Regions from separate parts of the Serratia sp. PL7 genome, predicted to be linked through region 3. Evidence: riboswitches for the same ligand, from Rfam matches in the RefSeq annotation. Region 3 holds a riboswitch; each other region holds the start of a gene.
What was found. Region 3 has a riboswitch for fluoride ahead of crcB (fluoride efflux transporter CrcB). Riboswitches for the same ligand answer to the same signal wherever they lie in the genome.
Positions count from the first base shown of each region.

Region 1 (5,700 bases), on a different contig from region 3:
TTCAGGGGGAGAAGGATTAATAAAAATAAAACACCAAGTAGAAAGGTGTCACCCTCGATAAAAAATAGGGTTGGCGTAGCCAGAGATGCAATGAAAACAAGTGTGAAAACGGGAGAAAGCAATAAGTAGAGCGTCTTTGTCGCTATTCTACGCTCGATGGCTGACACATCATCACATCGCTTGGAGGGGCTGGCGAAAAACGCGGTATGTTCGGCAATCATACTTTTATATCCCTATAATCAATCACATAATCCTGAATTAGTGTCTTGCTGTACCCTAGCTAGTTAGCCGGAAGGCTTAAAACCAAGGAACTCAAGCCTGGTAGATTACCAGACTCAGGGACTATTTTCTGCTTATGATACACGGCTCACTGCAAGGGAAATCTCCGCTTCTGGGGGCATGTGCCCGATATTCAGTAGCTTTGGTCAGTTTGCTTTCCTGTTTATGACAATCAAGCTTTGCATCGCAGGTGTAAGCATAGAAAGAATAAATATATATCCATTAATAACCCCGGCGGTTCGCCAGGGTTATTGCCATAATAGGTTATTTAAAGGCTGACTTTCCTGCAAACTGTGCTGACGAACCCAACTCATCCTCAATTCGCATGAGCTGGTTGTATTTTTCGATACGCTCACCCCGGCACGGGGCTCCTGTTTTGAGATGACCTGCACGCATAGCCACTGTCATATCGGCGATAAAGCTGTCGATCGTCTCTCCGCTGCGGTGTGAGATAAAGGCACCCCAGTTGTTGTCATGGCAGAGCTGAACCGCATCAAAGGTTTCACTCAGGGAGCCAATCTGATTGAGTTTAATCAATGCAGCATTCGCAAGATTTTCATCAATCCCGCGCTGTATATACTTCACATTGGTCACAAACAGATCGTCACCAACCAGTTCAATCTGATCTCCCAATCGATCATGCAGAATTTTCCATCCTGCCCAGTCATCTTCCGCGAGGCCATCTTCAATAAGGACAATCGGGAAGGTTTTAACCAGCATCTGGTAGTAGTCCGCCATCTCCTGCGAGGTCAGCTCGGCATTCTCCGTACGCAGATGATATTTTCCGTTTCGATAAAACTCACTGGAGGCTGGGTCCATACAGATAACGATATCTTCATTAGGGCGGAACCCAGCTCTCTCTATGGCAAGGACAATCAGTTCCAGCGGTTCACGATTTGAAGAAACTGCCGGAGCAAAACCTCCTTCATCGCCCACACCGGTTGACAGGCCCATTTCAAGAAGAACCTGACGAAGCGACTGGTATACTTCACTACCCCAACGCATGGCCTCCCTGAACGTTGGTGCGCCGTAAGGCGCAATCATATATTCCTGAAAGTCAGCCCCCTGACCGCGGGCATGAACGCCCCCATTGATGATATTCATGCAAGGCACCGGCAGCAGATTTGCCCCAATCCCACCAAGATAGCGGTACAAAGGCGTATGAGATAGTTGAGCGGCGAGCCGTGATACGGCCAATGAAACGCCCAAAATAGCATTTGCCCCCAGGCGCGCTTTATTATCCGTCCCATCCAGGGCAATCATAATGTTATCGATGCCGCGCTGATCGCGTACATCATGCCCTTTAAGGCTGTTATGAATCTCAGTGTTAACGCTTTTGATCGCATTGAGGACACCTTTCCCGCCGAAGCGCGTTTTATCACCATCGCGGCGCTCTATAGCCTCTCGCGAACCGGTACTTGCTCCGGAGGGGACGGAGGCTCTTGCAACAGTACCGCATTGGGTTGAAACATCGACTTCCAGGGTTGGGTTACCCCGAGAGTCCAGGATTTCACGGGCATGGATTGTTTCAATAATAAAGCTCATATAAACCTCTAATATCAGTTGGTTGCAATATGCTTAATCAACACGTCAACGGTCAGATGGTTGACGAATTCAATTGAATGGGAAGAGAGCATCCCGAAAAGTCTGTTTTTATGTCCCATAATGACCAGATCTACACCCGCATCGGCGACGTAGGCCTCTAGGTCTTTAAAGCGGCTGATCGTCACTATCTCTTTCACATCCACGGGAAAATTGACTGTCTTCACTAACCGACTAAGCATTGCTTTTGCCGCAATAATTTCAGCAGACTGCCGGTCTTTCGTTAAAGAGTCTGAGGTAATGTCTAACTCTTGAAGATTTGAAGTGAGGTGTCCAAGGGTGATCGCCGTCCCTTGTTCATGAAAACTCCTGGCGACACTTTGAAGCAGAAACTGGCCGTCGGTTTCATCGCTGAGCATTAACAGAGCATGTTTATACATTTGCATTGACTACCTCGAGGAGGTTGAGAAAGTATCCGTCAGCCACGGCAGTATCTCTTTTTTCCTGCTTATAATGCCTGGAAGAGACAGACACGTTAGATTGAGCGCATTATTTTCTGAGAAATATATCGTTGTGTTTTTCTTAAAGATGTCCGTGACAGCCAACATCGCAATGTCAAAATCGCCGGACTGACACTCTTTTGTTAATGCGATAAGTAGGTCAGCGAGCATTGCATCTACTGCTGACATGCTGGCGACTTCGATTTGAGAAAGCAGCACCGACTGGGCGTTAATCCGGTAGCGCTTGGCGTCTTTCTTAAGAAGTGAGTCTGGTGTTTGCCCCCCAATATCTGTTTTCGCGATCAGCAACTCTTTCACGAAAGAGTCATAATTGAGTTGGCTTATGGAGAATAATGACTGCACGGCAGCGATGTCATGAGCTGTAGTGGTAGGTGATGTGAGCGCAACAGTATCACTCAGTATCGCTCCTAACATCAGGATGGCTTGAGATGAAGAGATCGGCTGAGGATTTTCAAGGGTAAGGATTTGCCAGATCACCGTGGCACAGCAGCCGTAGGAACGTATCCAAACATCCGGAGGATCCTGTGTCATAACCGTGCCCAGCCGGTGATGGTCTATGATGCCAACAATGTTGCCGTCGGCAAGTGAGGAAGGGCCCTGTTCCAGATCGGTAAAGTCGACCAGCCATACCTGTTTGCCACTGAGGTCTCCGTCGAGCAAGGGGGGAGGGGCTACTCCGGCCTGCTGCAGAATAAACGCCGTTTCAGGTGTAATGTCACCGAGCCTAAAAGGAGTCGCGCGCTTGCCGAGATTTGTCAGCCAGTCTGCTGTAATGAGCGCGCTGCAGATGCTGTCGCTGTCGGGATTCTGATGGCCAAAGACATAGATCATTTCAGCGTCTCCTCTGAGGTATCAGACGCAAGAAAGATCAAAGGTAAAAGATGATTTTTTTTCATAAGTGTACCTGACATACGTGCCTAAGGATAAAAGCAAAAATGTATATCAGGCGTCATCATCCGAACTGGACAGTCCGGCGGTTGGGAAAGGTGGAACACCATCACCTTGAAAAAAAGCATAGGGCAAAATTATAATCTGTGCAACAAAAATGCCGCCTACTTTGATCGTGATCATTTTTTCCTGACATTCAGAAAATCGTTTAAAGCTTCACTACTTTGAATTCTAGGTGAATTTTATTATTCTGAATTACGTTTCACGACTACATTGAAGTACTCTACAACCGGACCCGGCGCCACCGTTATCACAGCGGCATCTGTCAAGAGGCCTTCGAAAAGGCCTCATCGTGAGGACAGAAGCAGTCTGTAGAATTGGGAGTGCTCCAGTGATGGAATAATATCCGATTAATCACTAAAAGCCATATCCTATATCAAACGTCCCTATGTTTGCATTGTAATTGTGCATTTTCATCCGTTGATAAGATAAGCCGATATTCCAATTTTGCTCATCACCAAAATAATATTTCCACCCAACGGCGCCATAAAGGCCAAGTCCGTTTTTACTCTCAATAGTATTATCTTCATGATAAAGGTTAGTGCCTGCTCGAATATAGAGTGAATGATGCCCCAAAGGCAGCGTGGCTTGCAAGGCGAGCGGAATTGTATGATAGGTTATATTTTCAGGATGAGCGTAACCATCTGAAATAATTAGGGCTGTATCGCCAGCTAGGCTAGCATGTCCATAGGCATAGCCAGTATAAATGCCCAGGTTTTTTGTAAAACCATATTGATACCCTATTTGTATATGACCACCTGCATCATTACCTTCTATATAAGTAACTCCAGAATTTAAAGATAACTCTTGCCCTGCAAGTGCAGATAGTGGAGCAATGAGGAAAAGCAAAGCATAGCATGTTTTTTTAATTTTCAAAATACACTCCTTAGATATAACTAAACGTTCTATGGTGGGAAATGTTTTTTGTTGATATCACCATGATGTAATGCCTAATGGTAATATTAACAAACTAAACAATGGTTTCGTCTATTTGTTGATACTCTAAAAGATAATCTACCTAGTCTTTTAATTGCGGTTTTTGTATGGGTGGGATGATGGTTTGACACTCCTCTCATAGAAGCGCTCACCATATTGTTAACTAAAAGAATGGTACCTATTAAAAATAGGGTTTTTAAAAATTTATTCATGATGGCAATGTCCAAAATATGCGTATTTTTATAACTCACTGTTTTAAAAAACATTTTATGATGTTTTTTATTGCTAATTACAGATCGTGAGGAATAGGAGAGGTAATAAATACAGGGTAAAACAAAGGCAAGGATGGATTTAGAGGGTTTATTCTCTACGTGTACCAAGTAATAATAGGTTTTTGTTGATTTTTTCATGACGATACCTGACAAGTTAGCCTATTTGAATAAGCGAAAATATATCAGGCGCCATTATCCACTTTATAGGTTAATTATAAGTGGCGGTTCGGAGAAGGTAGAGCACCATTACCTTTGCGTCAATTATCATTCAACAAAACAGGGAAATCAAGAAAAAAATAAAAATGGAAGCCAAGATGTTCAATATACCTAAGTAATGATAAATGGCGCCCCACTAACATATTGTATTATATTTATTTTATTTTTAGAGGTTACACACTGGTATCATTATCATGCACATCTCACTTACTAATTAGCTACATTACTTACTATAGTTTAACTTAGAATCAATGCGGCAACGCCACAAATGCAGTTTAAAATCCATGATGATTGTTTACTTTAAATTAAAAGTGATTTTAATAATTCTTTCTATGTAAATAATTTTGATGAGGGTTTAGTGATTTTCTAGGCATGGTCTAATGTTGGGTCATGTTTAATGGCATATGATTTTATGCTATGATTGAGGTTGATTAACTATCAGTGAGAGATTGATTCAATGAAGTTAGATGCAATACTTTGGGATTATGATGGAACACTGGTTAATACCGTTCCCAAAAATATTTCCATCACTAAGGAGATTCTATCCATTGTCGCGCCGCATTTGACAAAAGAAAATTTACCCAAATGCTTACAGAGTGAAGAGTTATACCATATTGCTAATCATAGAGCTAAAAATTGGCAAGAGCTATATATTGATTACTATGGGTTGTCACATGAAGAAATGTTAATTGCCGGAAGCCTGTGGGCAGAGTTTCAAGATAAAAATAAAACCAAAGTTGTGCTTTTTGATGGTGTTAAAGATGTTTTAATTAAATCAAAAAATATCCCTCATGGTATTTGCTCACAAAACTCAAAGGGAAATATCCGTAGAGTGTTTGAAATAAATGGGGTGTCTGAATTTTTTAAAGCTATTGTTGGTTATGATGATGTTCCAAATCATTACCAAAAACCACATCCATTTGGTGGTGTTAAATGTTTAAAGTCAATTTTTGGCCGTGCTAAAAATCATTCAATTATGTATATAG
Region 1 is NZ_CAMFLB010000017.1:150,420-156,119, reverse strand. It holds gene N6G83_RS39000 (hypothetical protein) at 1-221, opposite strand, end outside; gene eno (phosphopyruvate hydratase) at 544-1,824, opposite strand; gene N6G83_RS38990 (universal stress protein) at 1,839-2,267, opposite strand; gene N6G83_RS38985 (manganese-dependent inorganic pyrophosphatase) at 2,271-3,173, opposite strand; fluoride riboswitch at 3,279-3,353, opposite strand; gene N6G83_RS38980 (outer membrane beta-barrel protein) at 3,648-4,166, opposite strand; gene N6G83_RS38975 (HAD family hydrolase) at 5,172-5,700, shown strand, end outside.
Region 1: linked by a shared signal. The riboswitch ahead of N6G83_RS38985 (manganese-dependent inorganic pyrophosphatase) and the one ahead of crcB (fluoride efflux transporter CrcB) in region 3 are both predicted to bind fluoride.

Region 2 (5,700 bases), on a different contig from region 3:
ATGAGTAAACCGATTCAGATGGAACGCGGCGTTAAGTACCGCGATGCAGACAAAATGGCGTTGATCCCGGTAAAAACGGTTGTCACCGAACGCCAGGAGTTGTTACGCAAACCCGAGTGGATGAAGATCAAGCTGCCCGCCGACTCTACGCGCATTCAAGGCATCAAGGCCGCAATGCGTAAAAACGGCCTGCATTCGGTGTGCGAAGAGGCGTCATGCCCGAACCTGTCTGAGTGCTTTAACCACGGTACCGCTACCTTCATGATCCTGGGGGCCATCTGTACCCGCCGTTGTCCATTCTGCGACGTGGCCCACGGCCGCCCGGTGGCTCCCGATGCCAATGAGCCGGAAAAGCTGGGGCAAACCATTGCCGACATGGCATTGCGCTATGTGGTGATCACTTCGGTTGACCGTGACGATTTACGTGACGGTGGCGCTCAACATTTTGCCGACTGTATTACTGCCATCCGCGCCAAGAGCCCGAACATCAAGATCGAAACCCTGGTGCCAGACTTCCGTGGCCGTATGGATCGTGCGCTAGAAATCCTTACTGCCACGCCACCAGACGTGTTTAACCACAACCTGGAAAACGTGCCGCGTGTTTATCGCCAGGTACGCCCAGGGGCTAATTACGAGTGGTCATTGAAGTTGCTGGAGCGCTTTAAGGAAGCTCACCCCTCTATCCCGACCAAATCAGGCCTGATGGTGGGGTTAGGGGAAACCAATGCGGAAATCGTGGAAGTGATGCGCGATCTGCGTCGTCACGGTGTAACCATGCTGACGCTGGGGCAGTATCTGCAACCAAGCCGTCACCATCTGCCAGTGCAGCGCTATGTCAGCCCGGCGGAGTTTGACGAAATGAAAGAAGAAGCGATGGCAATGGGCTTTACCCATGCTGCCTGCGGCCCGTTTGTGCGCTCGTCCTATCATGCGGACTTGCAGGCCAAAGGGCTGGAAGTGAAGTAACCACGGTAATCTTTTGTTACGTTTCGTCAATGATTAACGCCAAAAAACGGATGTCCTTACGGGCATCCGTTTTTTTATGGCTCAACAGCAGAGGCGGTTAAACGTCTTTCTTTTCGACGCTCTGCTGCGCCGTAGGCGTTTCAGCCGTATTCTGTGCAGGAGGGGTGTCTTCGCCCACCGCTTTTTTGAAGCCTTTCAGCGCCGCCCCCAGATCCGCGCCCAGAGTACGCAGTTTGCTGGTGCCGAACAGCAACACGATCAACACCGCAATTACCAACAGCTTGGTAATACTGATACCTTCCATATTCACCTTCTTTATTCATTTATGGCTGCAGGACGCAGCGCGGGAACAAACTTCGTCTATAGGTATTTAGCGACTTTCTTTCGACTATAACAACAACCAGTTGTAACAAGGTGAGATCTACCCGAGATGTTCTATGCTTAGATTATAGGGCATATTCTTAGCTATTCGCTTTTCCGGCTCCAGACCGGCTGCATAATTCATCACAGGGAAACATGGGATGCCTACAGCTACATCGGCTTTTAACACCCGGCGTGCAGGTCTTAACTTCGCCAGGCGCCTCTACCTGCCACGTATTGTCGGCCTGGGGATTGGTTTCTTGTGCGTACTTACGGCGCTCTATCCAGAGCACCAGCCGACTAGCGTGTGGATCTTGCTGGCAGTGAATGGCTTTATCTGGCCACATATCGCTTATCAATGGTCTATCCGCAGCGAAGCCCCCTACACTACCGAGATCCGCAACCTACTCATCGATGCGCTGTTAGGTGGGATGTGGGTCGCCATCATGGGTTTCAATGCGCTCCCTGCCGTGGTGATCCTGTCAATGATGGGGATGAACAATATCGCCTCCGGTGGGCCGTCTCTGTATTTCAAAGGGCTGATGGCGCAAATTATCGGGGCGCTGGTTACCAGTGCGATACTGGGTTTCACCTTTACACCACAATCCACTCCGCAGCAGGTTTATCTTTGTCTGCCGATGATCTTCATCTACCCAGTCTTCCTTGGCTACGTGACCTACCAAACCGCCAAGAGGCTGGCAGAAAAGCAACAGGAGTTATTGCGTATCAGCACACGTGATGGCTTGACCGGCGTATTTAACCGCCGCCATTGGGAACACCTGCTGCACAATGAGTTTGACAGCTGCCGACGCTATAATCATACGGCTACGCTGATCCTGATGGATATTGACCATTTCAAAAACATCAATGACACCTTTGGCCATGGGCTGGGGGATGAAGCGCTGATCGTTCTGGCGGAAGAGTTGGTGCTAGGGTTGCGGGCGGTGGATATCGTTGGCCGCTACGGCGGTGACGAGTTTGGCGCAGTGTTGCCAAATACCAGTGCCGAACAGGCCAGCCTGGCGCTCAACCGCATTCAGGAGAGTCTGAACGAAGTCGTCTTCCGTGAAGCCCCTGGGTTAAAATTGAATATCAGCGCCGGGATCGCCGATTACCAGCCCGAGATGCCCGGCTACCAGGAGTGGTTGAAGGCCGCCGATATCGCCCTATATCGAGCAAAAAATAATGGCCGCAACAGGCAGGAGCGGGCCGAACATCAATGCCAACCCACTAGTTTATTAAGCTAATAACTTGATTGGTGGATAAGTTGATAACGTAATCAGGTTTTCGTCTGTTCCGCCGCCTAGCCCTCTCCCAAAGCAGAGGAGGACCGTATGTTCCTGCGCCGGGCTACAACACCTGACTGGCTCCCTGCCCTTTTTGGGGAGGGTTGGGGGGAACAGCGATTGCAGAATTGTTAGCAATACCCATCCAGCTAGCAAAACCACAGCGACAGGGTGTAAAATCTGCCGCGCGCGATTGCTTCGTGCCAACAAACGGAGATGACATTCCTCCATAACCGCCTTTCACAGGCTGATGATGTCTACGTAACCTCTCAGAGAGGTGCGTAGGCGCTTGCCTGAACCTTTCTGAGCATCTTCCATCTTTAGAATAGGGTTTATCACCATGTGGAGTTCTTTACTGGCTGTGTTTATTGGCGGTGGTTTGGGTAGCGTATTGCGCTGGGCAGTAAGCCTTAAGCTCAACCCTCTACATCCGCATATTCCATTGGGCACTTTGACCGTAAACCTGGTGGGGGGGTTTATCATCGGGCTGGCTCTGGCGCTGTTTATCCGCATGACGCACATTGATCCGGTTTGGAAACTGCTGATCACTACCGGCTTTTGCGGCGGGCTGACCACCTTCTCTACCTTTTCACTCGAAGTGGTTTATCTGTTGCAGGACGGGCGCGTTGTCTGGGCTATCGCCAATATGCTGCTCAACCTGGTGGGTTCGCTGACGATGACGTTGTTAGCCTTTGTGCTGGTTAGAACGTTGTACGGCCATTAAAGTCTCGGGGCTTAATGTTTTCTTAATCTGCTATCGGGATAATCCTCGCTCAGTATCTTGGGCTGAGTGAGGAATTGAATGTTTAACCTGCCAAAAACCACTACCGAATGGATTGTCACCCTGACGTGCGTGCTGATCGTCCTGGCCTTCATCAAGGTTTACCTGTTCCCTTAACCACTCCCGGCCTGAAAAACAAGCATAAAAAACCCGCTCATGGAGCGGGTTTTAACAATTTTGGCTACTGTAGCTTAGATAGCGATAACGTTAGCAGCAGATGGCCCTTTGGCACCGTTCGTGATTTCAAATTCTACACGCTGGCCTTCAGCAAGAGTTTTGAAACCATTGCTAGCGATGGCAGAGAAGTGAACGAAAACGTCCTTGCTACCATCTTCTGGAGTAATGAAACCGAAACCTTTAGATTCATTAAACCACTTAACGCTACCTTTAATCTTAGACATCAAACTTACCTTTAACGTGAATGTAAGACACAAAATGTGTGTCCAATACAGTACAGCAATTAGACGGGATTTTGTCCACAACACAGATCACATAAAATCGATAAAAAGTGAAAAAGTTGGTTATTTGCCATGTAAATTGATGTCTGCGGTTACCAGTGATGCCCAAGGCAGCCCAATCCGCCAAAAAACCGTTGAGTAACCGATTAACCCTCTCCATGTCCCATTATTGCCCCTCAACCCACCGCTTTTAAGCTTTCGTCATGCTGATGGAACTCCGCCCCCTGTCACTGCACAGCATTACGCGTTATCATTAGCGCTGTTACGAACGACCTGATGAGAATGACCATGAACGGCAAGATAACGACTTTTTTTGAAGACAAAGGCTTCGGTTTTATCACCGACGAGAACGGGGAAAATCGTTATTTTCACGTGATTAAAGTGCAAAACCCAGAGCTGATTAAGAAAAACGCGCTGGTAACCTTTGAGCCAACCAACAATACCAAAGGGCCATCGGCCTATGCGGTAAAGGTACAGGCACCAAGCAAGTACATCACCATCGCCAACGAGAGAATCAAAATCTCCAGCATCAAGTCCTTCGATACCTTCACCAAAGAAGTACCGGTCAAGGTGGAGGTCGATAAAGAGAACACCGTGTTGTCCGTTGGATTACTGATGAACCGAATCCGTCCGCAAGTAGCCGAAGCGCCACAAACCGCCACGGAAACGCTGCGTATGCTGTCAGTTACCACCTTCCAGAACGCGACTCACGTCTTCTCTGAGCATGAAATCGATATCGATGAAACCGTGCAGGCGTTGAAGACTCTATAGCTCCTGAAAACATTCAAAGCTATTTGATGGCACCTGTGTTAGCGTGGGTTTTCACCTGACACAGGTACGCAACATGTCTGAATCCACCAGCGTTAAAGGTTACAATAACCGTACCACTCAAATTGCCTGCCCGAAGTGTGCTTATGTTACCGAACAGCAATGTTCAAAACTGCGTAAACTCAGCACCCTGATTTGCCCAAACTGTGGCACGCAATTCACGCCAAAGCAGGGCTAAAATGCTATTTGAATATGACATGGTTGAGGCTGCTGCCGCTGACCATGTTAAACGATTCGACACAGTTGCGGCCTTGAGACTTGGCGCGATAAAGCGCAATATCCGCCATATTCATCAGCTGTTCCAGTGACTTATTCTCATTCATTGCCAAACTCGCCACGCCCACACTAATTGTGATCCGCAATGGTGCCTTGCCATTGGGGTTTAATTCGGCGCTTTCTATCCGCTGGCGCAAATGTTCCCCCAGGGCCACCGCCTGCGTCCCCAGCGCCCGCGGCAGCATAATGGCAAACTCTTCGCCTCCCAGACGGCCAAATAACTGGTCATGGCGTAGCTCACGCCGCAAAATATGGGCGAATGCCGCCAAAACATGGTCACCAATGGCATGGCCATGGGTATCATTGATCAGTTTGAAGTGATCGATATCGATTAACAACAGCGACACCGCCTCCTTCGTACGCTGCTTCTGTTCCAGCAACTCCCTGCCTTTGCGTGTTAAAGCACTACGCGCCAGTGTACCGGTAAGGAAGTCGTGGTTCGCACTGTGCTCCAGCCGGCGCAGCAGTTTACGGCTAACGGCAATCGAGCTGGATAAAATCAGCGGCCCCATCACCAACATGGCAATCCCCAAACGTGCTGACATCAGGCTATCCATGACCGCCCCTCGCGCTCCTGGTGTTTGATACAGCATCAGATTGGCAGAAATGCTGACAATCTCCGTCACGCCGGTGAGAAACGTCAGCAAGGTGACGGTAAATAAATGATAACGCACGGCGCACCATAGCAGTGCAGGGATGGGGAACGCTATCGCGCCCGGTCCACCGATATACACGCTAAGCACCA
Region 2 is NZ_CAMFLB010000005.1:385,680-391,379, forward strand. It holds gene lipA (lipoyl synthase) at 1-966, shown strand; gene lipB (lipoyl(octanoyl) transferase LipB) at 1-8, shown strand, start outside; gene tatA (Sec-independent protein translocase subunit TatA) at 1,064-1,270, opposite strand; gene adrA (diguanylate cyclase AdrA) at 1,488-2,573, shown strand; fluoride riboswitch at 2,816-2,879, shown strand; gene crcB (fluoride efflux transporter CrcB) at 2,953-3,336, shown strand; gene cspE (transcription antiterminator/RNA stability regulator CspE) at 3,585-3,794, opposite strand; gene N6G83_RS24180 (cold-shock protein) at 4,140-4,622, shown strand; gene N6G83_RS24185 (YnfU family zinc-binding protein) at 4,696-4,857, shown strand; gene N6G83_RS24190 (GGDEF domain-containing protein) at 4,862-5,700, opposite strand, start outside.
Region 2: linked by a shared signal. The riboswitch ahead of crcB (fluoride efflux transporter CrcB) and the one ahead of crcB (fluoride efflux transporter CrcB) in region 3 are both predicted to bind fluoride.

Region 3 (5,700 bases):
CGCCAAGAGTCCGAACATCAAAATTGAAACGCTGGTGCCGGACTTCCGCGGCCGTATGGATCGCGCTCTGGAGATCCTCACCGCCACGCCGCCGGACGTGTTTAACCACAACCTGGAAAACGTGCCGCGCGTCTACCGCCAGGTGCGCCCGGGCGCCAACTATGAGTGGTCGCTGAAGCTGCTGGAGCGCTTTAAAGAAGCTCACCCGGATATCCCGACCAAATCCGGCCTGATGGTCGGCCTGGGCGAAACCAACGCGGAAATCGTTGAAGTGATGCGCGATCTGCGTCGCCACGGCGTGACCATGCTGACGCTGGGCCAGTACCTGCAGCCGAGCCGTCACCACCTGCCGGTGCAGCGCTACGTCAGCCCGGCCGAGTTTGACGAGATGAAAGAAGAAGCGATGGCGATGGGCTTCACCCACGCCGCCTGCGGCCCGTTCGTGCGTTCGTCTTACCACGCCGATCTGCAGGCCAAAGGGATGGAAGTGAAATAACGCGTAATAGTTTGTTACGCTAAAGACGGCGGAAACGCCAAAAAACGGATGTCCGCAAGGCATCCGTTTTTTATTGCGAGCAGTCAGACGGAATTAAACGTCTTTCTTTTCGACGCTCTGCTGAGCGGACTGGCTCTCGGCGGTGCTGTTGCCGGCGGCCGGCGGCGTGCTGTCGTCGCCCACCGCTTTTTTAAAGCCTTTCAGCGCCGCGCCAAGATCGGCGCCGAGCGTGCGCAGTTTGCTGGTGCCGAACAGTAAAATCACCAACACCGCAATCACCAGAAGTTTGGTAATGCTGATACCTTCCATACTCACCTTCTTATCATAGAGCGCTGTGTGAACAGCGAGAAAAACTGACCTTGCCTGCGAATATTTAGCGACTTTCCTTCGGCTCACACAACCGCAACATGTAACAGAGTGAGATCCGTTGCAGGAATGTCACGCAACCTCGCGGCGTGAATCCCAGACTATTCTTAGTTTATCACCCGCATGATACGCTGCCGTGATACTCATCAGGGAGATGCCGGATGTATATTGCCCCATCCATTTTCGATGCCCGAAAATCCGGCCTCAGCTTCGCCAAACGCACCTATCTGCCCCGCGTCGCCGGTCTGGGGCTCGGGTTTATCTGCGTTTGCGCCGCGCTCTATCCCTTGGCTCCGCCCGCGGCGGTCTGGCTATTGCTGGCCTTTCACGGCTTTCTCTGGCCGCATCTGGCCTATCGCCTGGCCTACCGCGCCAAAGATCCGTTCAAAGCCGAGATCCGCAACCTCTTGATCGACTCCGCCTTCGGCGGCTTCTGGGCAGCGATGATGGCATTCAATGCCCTGCCGGCGATCGTCATCCTGTCGATGATGAGCATGAACAACATCGCTTCGGCCGGCAAAGCGCTGTTTGTCAAAGGATTGGCGATTCAATTGGCCACGGCGATGCTCACCGGCGCGCTGCTCGGCTTCCCGTTTCATCCATACAGCACGCCGCTGCAAGTCTATCTGTGCCTGCCGATGATCTACCTTTATCCGACGTTGCTGGGGCTGGTGACCTACCGCACCGCCAAACGGCTGGCGGAAAAAAAACAGGAGCTGCAACGCATCAGCACCCGCGATGGGCTGACCGGCTTATATAACCGTCGCCACTGGGAACATCTTCTGCATCGCCAGTTCGATAGCTGCCGCCGCTACCAGGACAACGCCACGCTGATCCTGATGGACATCGACCGCTTCAAAACCATCAACGACACCTTCGGCCATGCGCTGGGGGATGAAGCCCTGGCGGTATTGGCGGAAGAGCTGCTGATCGGCTTGCGCAACGTGGATATCGTCGGGCGCTACGGCGGCGACGAGTTTGGCGCGGTGCTGCCGAACACTAACGCCGAACAGGCGGAAATCGTCCTGCACCGCATCCAGCAGCGGCTGGACGCGGTCAGTTTCAAGGAGGCGCCGCAGCTGCGGCTGCAGATCAGCGCAGGCATCGCTAACTACCACCCCGCGCTGGGCGGCTATCTTGACTGGCTGAAAGCGGCCGACGGTGCGCTCTATCGGGCGAAGCATAATGGCCGCAACCGGCTGGAAACGGCAGTGCCGCCAGGGGAGTAACTTACTGACTTAATAACTTGGCAAAATACTTCGGCGCTTCGACAAAGCCTTCGCGCCGGTAAAACGTATGCGCTCGCTCGCGGCGACTGTGGCAATGGACCTCTAACCGATCGCAGCCGCGACGGTGCGCCAGCGCCTCGCCCTCCGCCAGCAGCCGCCGGCCTACGCCCGCGCCGCGCGCTCGGTCATCGACGCAAAAATAGCTGATGCGGCCAATGTCGCCGGCCAACGCCAGCTGCGGCAGGAAATGCAGCGACAACACGCCCAACACCTGCTCCCCGTCCGTCGCCACCAGCAGCGCCTCATCCGGATGCGCCAACAGTTGCTGCATGCGCTGCGTCAGAAACGCCTCGGTGCCGGGATAATCCAACGCCGTCATTAATTCGGCGATAGCATGGCGATCGCTCAGGCGCGCCGTTCTGATTTGCATAGGGTGACCTCGCAGAGTGTCGATACTACAAAATAGATGGCGTTAGGTGTAACATCCACCGGGTACGGCAAAAAAGGCCGTGCGGCACGCTGGAGATGACATTCCTCCCTAACCGCCTTCACAGGCTGATGATGTCTACGTAACCTCTCGGAGAGAGGCGCGTAGCGTTACGCCTGTCCCTTTCCGAGTCCCGTGAATTTCTCTGATTGAAAGGTAGTTGCCCCATGTTGAGTTCTTTACTGGCCGTATTTATCGGCGGCGGCGTCGGCAGCGTTTTGCGCTGGGCGGTAAGCATGAAAATGAATCCGCTGAATGCCCACATTCCGCTCGGTACGCTGATGGTCAATCTGATCGGTGGTTTTATCATCGGCCTGGCGATGGCGATTTTCACCCGCATGACGCATCTGGATCCCACCTGGAAATTACTGATTACCACCGGGTTCTGCGGCGGCCTGACTACCTTCTCCACCTTTTCGCTGGAGGTGGTATACCTGATGCAAGATGGCCGCTTCGGCTGGGCGCTGGCCAACATGCTGCTCAACCTGGCCGGCTCGCTGGCGATGACGCTGCTGGCCTTTATGCTGGTAATGTGGCTCAACGGGCGCTAAGCCCTTAATGTTTCCTTAATCTTGCATGCGCATAATCTCATCCAGTACTCCTGACTGGATGAGAAACCGCTATGTTTAGCCTGCCGAAAACCGCCGCCGAAGCGATTGCCATTGCGCTGTGCGTCCTGATCGTCGCCGCCTTTATCAAATCCTACCTGTTCGCTTAAGCGCCCTTACCCGCAGCACGCGTTCATCTTGCGTCTTTCCGGCCGTTTACACTACAATTGAGAATGAACGTTCACACCCAAAAATGTGAACCCGGCTCACGCGTAGCAAAGGATCGGGCAGATGCTCTCCCCCAACGACAGTAAACAGGCCAAGGTGCAGGCGCGCCGCGATCAGATCGTCGAAGCGGCGAAAATCAGTTTCCGCCGCCACGGCTTCCACGCCGCCAGCATGGCGGAGATCGCCCAAGGCTCGCAGCTCAGCGTCGGTCAAATCTATCGTTATTTCGCCAATAAAGACGCGATTATCGAAGAGATCGTCAACCGCATCATCACTAACAAGATGCAGCGGCTGGAAAACCTTGGCGATCACATCAACCTGATCGCCGGTACGTTGGCGGCGCGCACGCTGTTTCAGCAGCCGGGCGAGAGCGAAACCGATCACATGCTGATGCTGGAAGTGACCGCCGAGGCCACGCGCAACCCGGTGGTGGCCAAACTGCTCAGCGATGCGGAAGCGCGGCTGTTTCGCCACGTGTGCCACAATCTGCAGCGGCTGTATCCCCATTTCAGCGCGGAAGAGATCGCCGCGCGGGTGGAATTTATCGCCGTCATGAGCGAAGGCACCGGTTACCGTATCCTTACCACGCAAAAAGCCGATGCGTCCCTGCTGCGCGATCTGTATCAGCAGGCCATTTCTCACCTGTTCAGGAAACTCTAATCTCCCATGACCAAACACTTAGCCAGACAGCGTCTGGTGTACGCCGTCGTGCTTGGCCTGCTGGCCGCGCTGGGGCCGCTGTGCACCGATCTCTACCTGCCCGCCCTGCCGGAAATGGCGGGTGAGCTGAATACCTCCACCGCCGCCGCGCAGCTCAGCCTGACCACCGGGCTGCTCGGTCTGGGCGTCGGCCAGCTGATTTTCGGCCCTTACAGCGACAAATTGGGCCGTATGCGCCCGCTGCTGCTGTCGCTGATCCTGCTGCTGGGCGCTTCGCTGTGGTGTGCGCTGGCGCCCACCATCGACCAACTGCTGATCGCCCGCCTGCTGCAAGGCATCGCCGGTGCCGGCGGCGCGGTGATTTCCCGCGCCATTGCTCGCGATCTGTACGCCGGCCATGAGCTGACCCGTTTCTTCGCCTTGCTGATGCTGGTTAACGGCCTGGCGCCGATCGTCGCACCGGTGCTGGGCGGCGTGATGCTGCAGGTAATGAATTGGCGCGGTATCTTCGGCGTGCTGGCGGCCATCGCCGTGCTGCTGTTCAGCCTGTCGGCGCTGAAGCTGCGCGAATCCCTGCCGGTCGAGCGCCGCAGCCAGGGCGGTATCCTGGCGATGCTGATGTCGCTCGGCGGGTTGCTGACCCAGCGCTATTTCATGGGCCTGTGCCTGACACAGGGCTTCGTGATGGCCGGCATGTTCGCCTATATCGGCGCCTCGCCTTTCGTCTTGCAGCAGATCTACGGCCTCAGCCCGCAGATGTTCAGCCTATGCTTCGCCATTAACGGCGTCGGCTTGATCATTGCGGCACAGCTGGCCAGCCGTCTCAGTTCGCGTTGGGGGGAACGCCGGGTATTGAGGGGAGGGTTAACGCTGGCGGCCGTCGCGTCGCTGTTGCTGCTGTTGGCCGCCGCGCTGCATGCGCCGCTGGTCGTGTTGCTGGTGCCGCTGTTCTTCTCGGTAGCGGTGATCGGCATCGTCGGCCCGACCGCCTCTTCGCTGGCGATGCAAAGCCAGGGAGACAAAGCGGGCAGCGCCTCGGCCTTGATCGGCGTGTGCATGTTCGCCCTCGGCGCCTGCGCCGTGCCGCTCACCGGGCTGGGCGGCACCTCGGGCCTGTCGATGGCGCTGACCATCGTCGGCTGTTACGCCATCGCCATCCTGCTGTTCGGCCTGTTGGCCCGCCGCAACGACGCATAACGCGCCCAATAAAAAACCCGCTCAATGAGCGGGTTTTAAGAAATTCAGCTACGCAGCTTAGATAGCAGTAACGTTAGCGGCAGATGGGCCCTTGGCACCGTTCGTGATTTCAAATTCTACACGCTGGCCTTCAGCAAGCGTTTTGAAACCGTTGCTAACGATGGCAGAGAAGTGGACGAAAACGTCCTTGCTACCATCTTCCGGAGTAATGAAACCGAAGCCTTTGGATTCATTAAACCACTTAACGCTACCTTTAATCTTAGACATCAAACTTACCTTTAACGTGAATGAAAGACACAAAACCTGTGTCGATTACAGTACAGCAAGCAGGCAGGATTTTGTCCACCACCGCGATCACAGAAATCCGATAAAGAGTGAAAAAATCCGTGTTGTCCGGTGTAAATGGATTGCACCGGTTGCGATACGTTACCGTTCCAGGCCAAACCTCTCCCTGCGCCGGCGAACAACGAGCGAACGCCCAAACTCGCC
Region 3 is NZ_CAMFLB010000001.1:2,686,694-2,692,393, forward strand. It holds gene lipA (lipoyl synthase) at 1-496, shown strand, start outside; gene tatA (Sec-independent protein translocase subunit TatA) at 590-805, opposite strand; gene N6G83_RS13080 (diguanylate cyclase) at 1,024-2,091, shown strand; gene N6G83_RS13085 (GNAT family N-acetyltransferase) at 2,093-2,521, opposite strand; fluoride riboswitch at 2,604-2,666, shown strand; gene crcB (fluoride efflux transporter CrcB) at 2,746-3,129, shown strand; gene N6G83_RS13095 (TetR/AcrR family transcriptional regulator) at 3,418-4,014, shown strand; gene N6G83_RS13100 (multidrug effflux MFS transporter) at 4,021-5,211, shown strand; gene cspE (transcription antiterminator/RNA stability regulator CspE) at 5,269-5,478, opposite strand.

Region 4 (5,700 bases), 1.4 Mb from region 3:
CTGGCGGACAGGCTCACCGTCTGCTGCCCGATCTGCGAAATATCAGCCAGCCGCGCCAACACGTTTTCGCAAAATTCGCTGACCTCGCGCTGCGGTTCCGCCAACGGCCACAGGATGACCGTGAATTCGTCACCGGCCAGGCGCGAAACGCTATGGCGCTCGCCGGCGCAGGCGCTGAGCAACCTGGCGAACGTCTTGAGGATCAGATCGCCGAAGTCATGGCCATAGCTGTCATTGAGGGCTTTGAAACCATCGAGATCGATGAACACCAGCGCCATTTGCCGCTGTTCGCAACAGGCCTGCACCGTGCTGGACAACCGACGCAGAAAAGCGCGGCGGTTGGTCAACCCAGTCAGCATGTCGTGCGTAGCATCGTACTCCAGCCGTTGCTGCAGGCGCTTCAACTCGGTAATGTCCATGGACAGAATGTAAAACCCCTGAGCCTCGCACGGCACCAGCGTAGTGTGGATCATCAGCAACCCCTTCTGGGTCTGGAGCTCATTTTCGAAGCTCACCATTTCCCCCGCCAGGGCCCTGTCTATCATCGGTTTCGCTATCTGATAAACGTTCTCCCCCATAAAATCGCGCACCGTCATTCCTCTAAGGCGGCTTTCTTCCAGGCCAAACCAGGTTTTATAGGCGCTGTTAGCGAACAGGTAGCGTTCATTACCGTCGATTTGGCTGATCAACGCCGGCATGTTGTCAGTAATGGCCCGCAGGCGTTCCTTCTCCGTGCTGAGCTGATATTCGGCGAGTACCCGGGTTTCAATCTCTTCGTTGAGTTTCTTGACGACCACGTTCAGCTCCCGCGTGCGGATTTCGACGCGTTGTTCCAGCTCGTGTTGCAGAGAGAACAGATCGGCCTCCGCCGCCTTGCGCTCGCTGATATCGACGATAACCGAGATGAAATGATCCGGTTTGCCGTTAGGCAGCCGGTTTAACGCCACCGTCAGCTGCACCCAGACGATCGAGCCATCGGCACGGAAATAGCGTTTCTCCAGCGAGTAAGTACTGATCTCGTTTCTCAGCAGTTGCTGCAGTTTTTCCAGATCGGTGTTGAGATCGAGCGGATAGGTAATGTCCTGAAAGGTGCGATCCATCAGCTCGCGCTCGGAATAGTGCAACATTTCGCAGATGCGCGGATTGACCCGCAGCCAATACCCCTGCAGTGACACCAGCGCCATCCCTACCGCCGCCTGGGCGAAGGTCTGTTCGAACAAGGCTTCCGAGCGTTGCAGGTTGGACTTCAGGTTTTCGGTATAGACATGGCGTTCAATGCTCTGCAGGTACTCTTCCACCACGGCGGCGAAGTCGTGCAGGTCGGCCACCTGTTCCGGAGAAAACGGCTGCGGCTGGCTGTCGATAATGCACAGGGTGCCGAGCGGCAAACCGTCGAGCGACAGCAGCGGTTGCCCAACGTAGAAACCGATTCGCGGCCCGCCGATCACCAGCGGATTGTCGAAAAAACGCGGGTCGTTGGCGGTATCGGGCACCACCAGCGCTTCACGTTGCAAGATCGCATGGCCACAAAATGAGATGTTACGCGGCGTTTCCCGGACATCCAGACCGTAGCGCGATAGAAACCATTGGCGATCCCGGTCGATCAATGACACCAGCGCAATGGTGACGCCGAAGTATTTCGCCGCCAGCCGTGTAATACGATCCAGTTTTTCCACCGAGTTCGAATCCAGCACGTTCAGCGAGTTCAGTACCGACAGACGTTCGGCTTCGTTTTCGGGGAAGCAGGGTTCAAGCATGTTGTCTCCCATTGTGTCACCCACGGATCCGGCGCAGCCAGCCTGCGTGATTCCGTTCAGCCTATCCGTCGGTTAGCGGCAAATATCCTTGTCCATCATAGACTCACTCAGTATCAATCCGATTGCGCATTCTCGCCAGCTTTGCCGGGCGTTGCGTTTGCCACCGCGCTGCGCTACAGTCGTTCACAAGGTGATGGTGTTCCACCTTTCCCAACCGCCGCGTTCGCTCGAACCGGATGATGACGCCTGATATACAACTTCGCTTTATTTTTTAGGCAGGTATGTCAGGAGTCGCTATGAATGAAATCTCACGTCTTACCCCTTTTCCATCCCAGCCTGATCTCGCCGTGCGGGAAATGCCGCTGTACGTTTTCGGCCATAAAAATCCCGACAGCGACAGCATCTGCAGCGCGCTGGTGGTCGCGGACTGGCTCAATCACCTCGGCAAACCGGCCGTCGCTTTCCGCCTTGGCGAATTGACGCCGGAAACCCGCTACATACTGGCCGCCGCCGGCGTACAAACACCTGCGCTGCTGACAGACGATCTCCGTGACCGCAAAGTCTGGCTGGTGGATTTTACCGACGTCGAACAAGGGCCGGCCTCATTGCCCGACAGCGATGTGGTCGGCGTTATCGATCATCACCGGCTGGGCACCTTGATCACCCGCAACCCGCCCGATGTCTGGATCCGCGCCGTTGGCTGTTGCGCCACCGTGATCCTGTCCATACTGACGTCAGATACGCCGATGCCGCTTTCTTCCGCCCAGGCCACGCTGCTGCTGGGCGCGATTTTGAGCGATACCGTTGCGCTGAGCGCACCGACCACCACCGAACAGGATCGGGTGGCGGTCGCGCGGTTATGCGCAATCTCTCACGTTGACTATGACGCCTTCATCGCCGGATTGCTTGCCGCCAAAACCGATCTTTCGGGGCAATCCGCCCCGCAGTTGCTGCACCGTGACGCTAAGAATTACCGCATCCATAGCGTCTCGCTGCTGCTGTCGCAGATAGAAGTGCGGGCTATGAGCGATATCGATCCGCTGTTGCCCGCGCTGCAACAGGCGCTCGATCAGGCTAAGCAGGAGGCCGGGCTGGAGATGGCCGCGCTGCTGGTTACCGATATCACCCGCCACCGCTCTACCCTGTATTTCTCGTCGAACCGGGTGCTCGCCATTCGGCAGGTGTCGCTGCCCGGCATGACGAGCCGGAAAAAAGAGGTTTTACCGTGGTTAACCCTACAGATTGCTAACGCAGGGAGATAAGTCATGTCGCTCTATCAACATGCTTTACTGCTGGTGCAGGATGAACGCGACGGCCGGCTGCTGTTACGCCATGCCGAACGCCTCAATCAGCAGATGAATACGCGCATTACCGTGGCGCACATCAGCGCCGACTATGCCGAGCTGGACTACCTCAGCGATGCACAAACCAAAGATCGCCAGTCCAGCGAGGTGATCGCTGCCAAAGCCATGCTCAGCCGGCTGGTGGAAGACTGCACAATCCCCCTGGAGGTGCGCGCAATTGTCAGTATTCACCGCTTCAAAGACATCGAGGCCCTGATTGCCCGTGAAGGCGTCGATCTGTTGCTGCTAGGCCATCAGAACCGTCCGTTCGGCGTCTTTGCCTCCTTCGGCTTCGAGTTCATTAACCATTTGTCGATCGACGTGCTGATAAAGCACGTGCCCACTCCCTAGAATGAGGTGATCATCCATGAGCTATGAAATTGAAAACGTAACCGCCAGAGAGATCCTGGATTCGCGCGGCAACCCCACCGTCGAAGTTGAAATGACTGCGGCGGGCGTCGTGGCACGGGCTTCGGTTCCCTCCGGCGCCAGCACCGGTTCACGCGAGGCGGTGGAACACCGCGACGGCGATCCGCACCGTTACGGCGGTAAAGGCGTTCAGGAAGCGGTGCAAAGCGTCAAAACGGCGATCAATGAAGCGCTGCGCGGGGTGGATGTACGCCAACAAGGGGAGATTGACCGCCGGTTGATCGCACTGGACGGCAGCGAGAACAAGAGCCGATTGGGGGCCAACGCCCTGCTCGGCGTTTCTCTGGCCGCCGCCCGCCTCGCGGCGCAATTGTCGCAGCTGCCGCTGTATCGTTATCTGGGCGGTCTCGGCGCCAACCTGCTGCCGGTGCCCTGCATGAATATCATCAACGGCGGCGTGCATGCCCGCTGGCAAGGTGCGGACTTTCAGGAATTTATGATAGCGCCGCTGGGCGCGCCGTCGCTGCGCGAGGCCGTGCGCTGGGGCAGTGAAGTTTATCAGGCGCTGCGCCAAATTCTGTTGGAGAAAGGCCTGTCGGTCGGCGTTGGCGACGAAGGCGGTTTTGCGCCGGCGGTTGCCTCGAACCGACAACCGCTGGAGCTGATCGTACAGGCGATAGAGAAAGCCGGTTATCAACCGGGAGACGATATCGCCATTTGCATGGACCCGGCCTCGAGTGAATTCTATGCCAACGGCAAATACCGCCTGCGCAGCGAAAACGCTGAACTGGATGCCGAACAGATGACGGCCTATTACCAGCGGCTGGTGCAAGATTTTCCCATCGTGCTGATTGAAGACGGTTTGGCCGAGGACGACTGGGCGGGCTGGCGCATTCTCAGCGACGCCCTGGGCGATCAGGTGGAACTGGTCGGTGACGATCTGTTCGTCACCAACGTGAAATACATCCAGCGCGGGATTGATGAAAAGTTGGCCAATGCGGCGCTGATCAAACTGAACCAGATCGGTACCCTGAGCGAAACCTTCGCCGCCGTGCAGCTTTGCCAGGCAAACGGCTGGGGCACCTTTATCTCACACCGCAGCGGCGAAACCGTCGACAGCTTTATCGCCGATATGACGGTCGCGATGCGAGCCGGCCATCTGAAAACCGGCGCACCGAGCCGCGGCGAACGGATCGAAAAATACAATCAGCTGATGCGCATCGAAGACCAATTGGGCGCCGCGGCGGTGTATGCCGGGCGTTCCGCCTTTAAACACCGCTAAGCTTTGCCGGCCGGCCACGCACCGGCCTGTTTTTCATTTTTTGCGCGGCATAATCCCGCCACGCCGGATTCCAACAGAATACGCCGCGTCGCCATCAACGTCTCACGCTGCTCGTTCAGCGTCGCCATCATCCGCTCGATTTCCGCCAGCCGGCTGTCGACGCCCTGTATCAACCCATCCTGATAGGCGCTGCCCTGCAGCGCCAATACCCCGCGGATCGCCTGCAGCGAAAACCCCAGATTCTGGCCGATTTGGATCAGGTGCAGCCGCTCCAGCGCGCTTTCGCTATACACCCGATATCCGTTAACGCCGCGCACCGCTTTGGGCAGCAGACCCTGCTGTTCGTAGTAACGTATCGCCGAGGCGGCCATGCCGGCGCGCTCCGCCAACTCTCCGATTTTCATGCCCTATTGACCTTAAAGTTAACTTTAACCCTAGTATAGCGCCATTCCCCCTGCGACAGGAACGTACCCGATGTTTACCCCACTGATTCTGCCCAACGGCAGCCGCTTACCCAACCGTCTGGCCAAGGCCGCGTTGGAAGAAAATCTGGCCGATGAAGGCCAACTGCCCGGCCCCGCGCTATGGCGCCTGTATCGCCACTGGGGTATCGGCGGTGCCGGCCTCATCATCACCGGCAACGTGATGATCGACGGACGCGCCATGACCGGCCCCGGCGGCGTAGTGCTGGAACAGGATACGCCGCTCGAGGCGTTCAAAACCTGGGCGGCGGCCTCGCGCCAAGAAGGCGCGCAGGTATGGATGCAGCTCAGCCACCCGGGCCGTCAGGTGATGGCCAACATGGGCGGTAACGCCTGGGCGCCCTCCGCCATCCCAATGGCGATGGGCAAGTACAGCAAGCAGTTTGCCCCGCCGCAGGCCATGAGCGAAGCGCAGATTGCCGAGGTGATCGCCCGCTTCGCCGCCAGCGCGCACGCCGCCGAACAGG
Region 4 is NZ_CAMFLB010000001.1:1,241,236-1,246,935, forward strand. It holds gene N6G83_RS05805 (diguanylate cyclase domain-containing protein) at 1-1,757, opposite strand, end outside; fluoride riboswitch at 1,938-2,013, shown strand; gene N6G83_RS05810 (DHH family phosphoesterase) at 2,054-3,019, shown strand; gene N6G83_RS05815 (universal stress protein) at 3,023-3,451, shown strand; gene eno (phosphopyruvate hydratase) at 3,468-4,751, shown strand; gene N6G83_RS05825 (MerR family transcriptional regulator) at 4,748-5,155, opposite strand; gene N6G83_RS05830 (NADH:flavin oxidoreductase/NADH oxidase family protein) at 5,226-5,700, shown strand, end outside.
Region 4: linked by a shared signal. The riboswitch ahead of N6G83_RS05810 (DHH family phosphoesterase) and the one ahead of crcB (fluoride efflux transporter CrcB) in region 3 are both predicted to bind fluoride.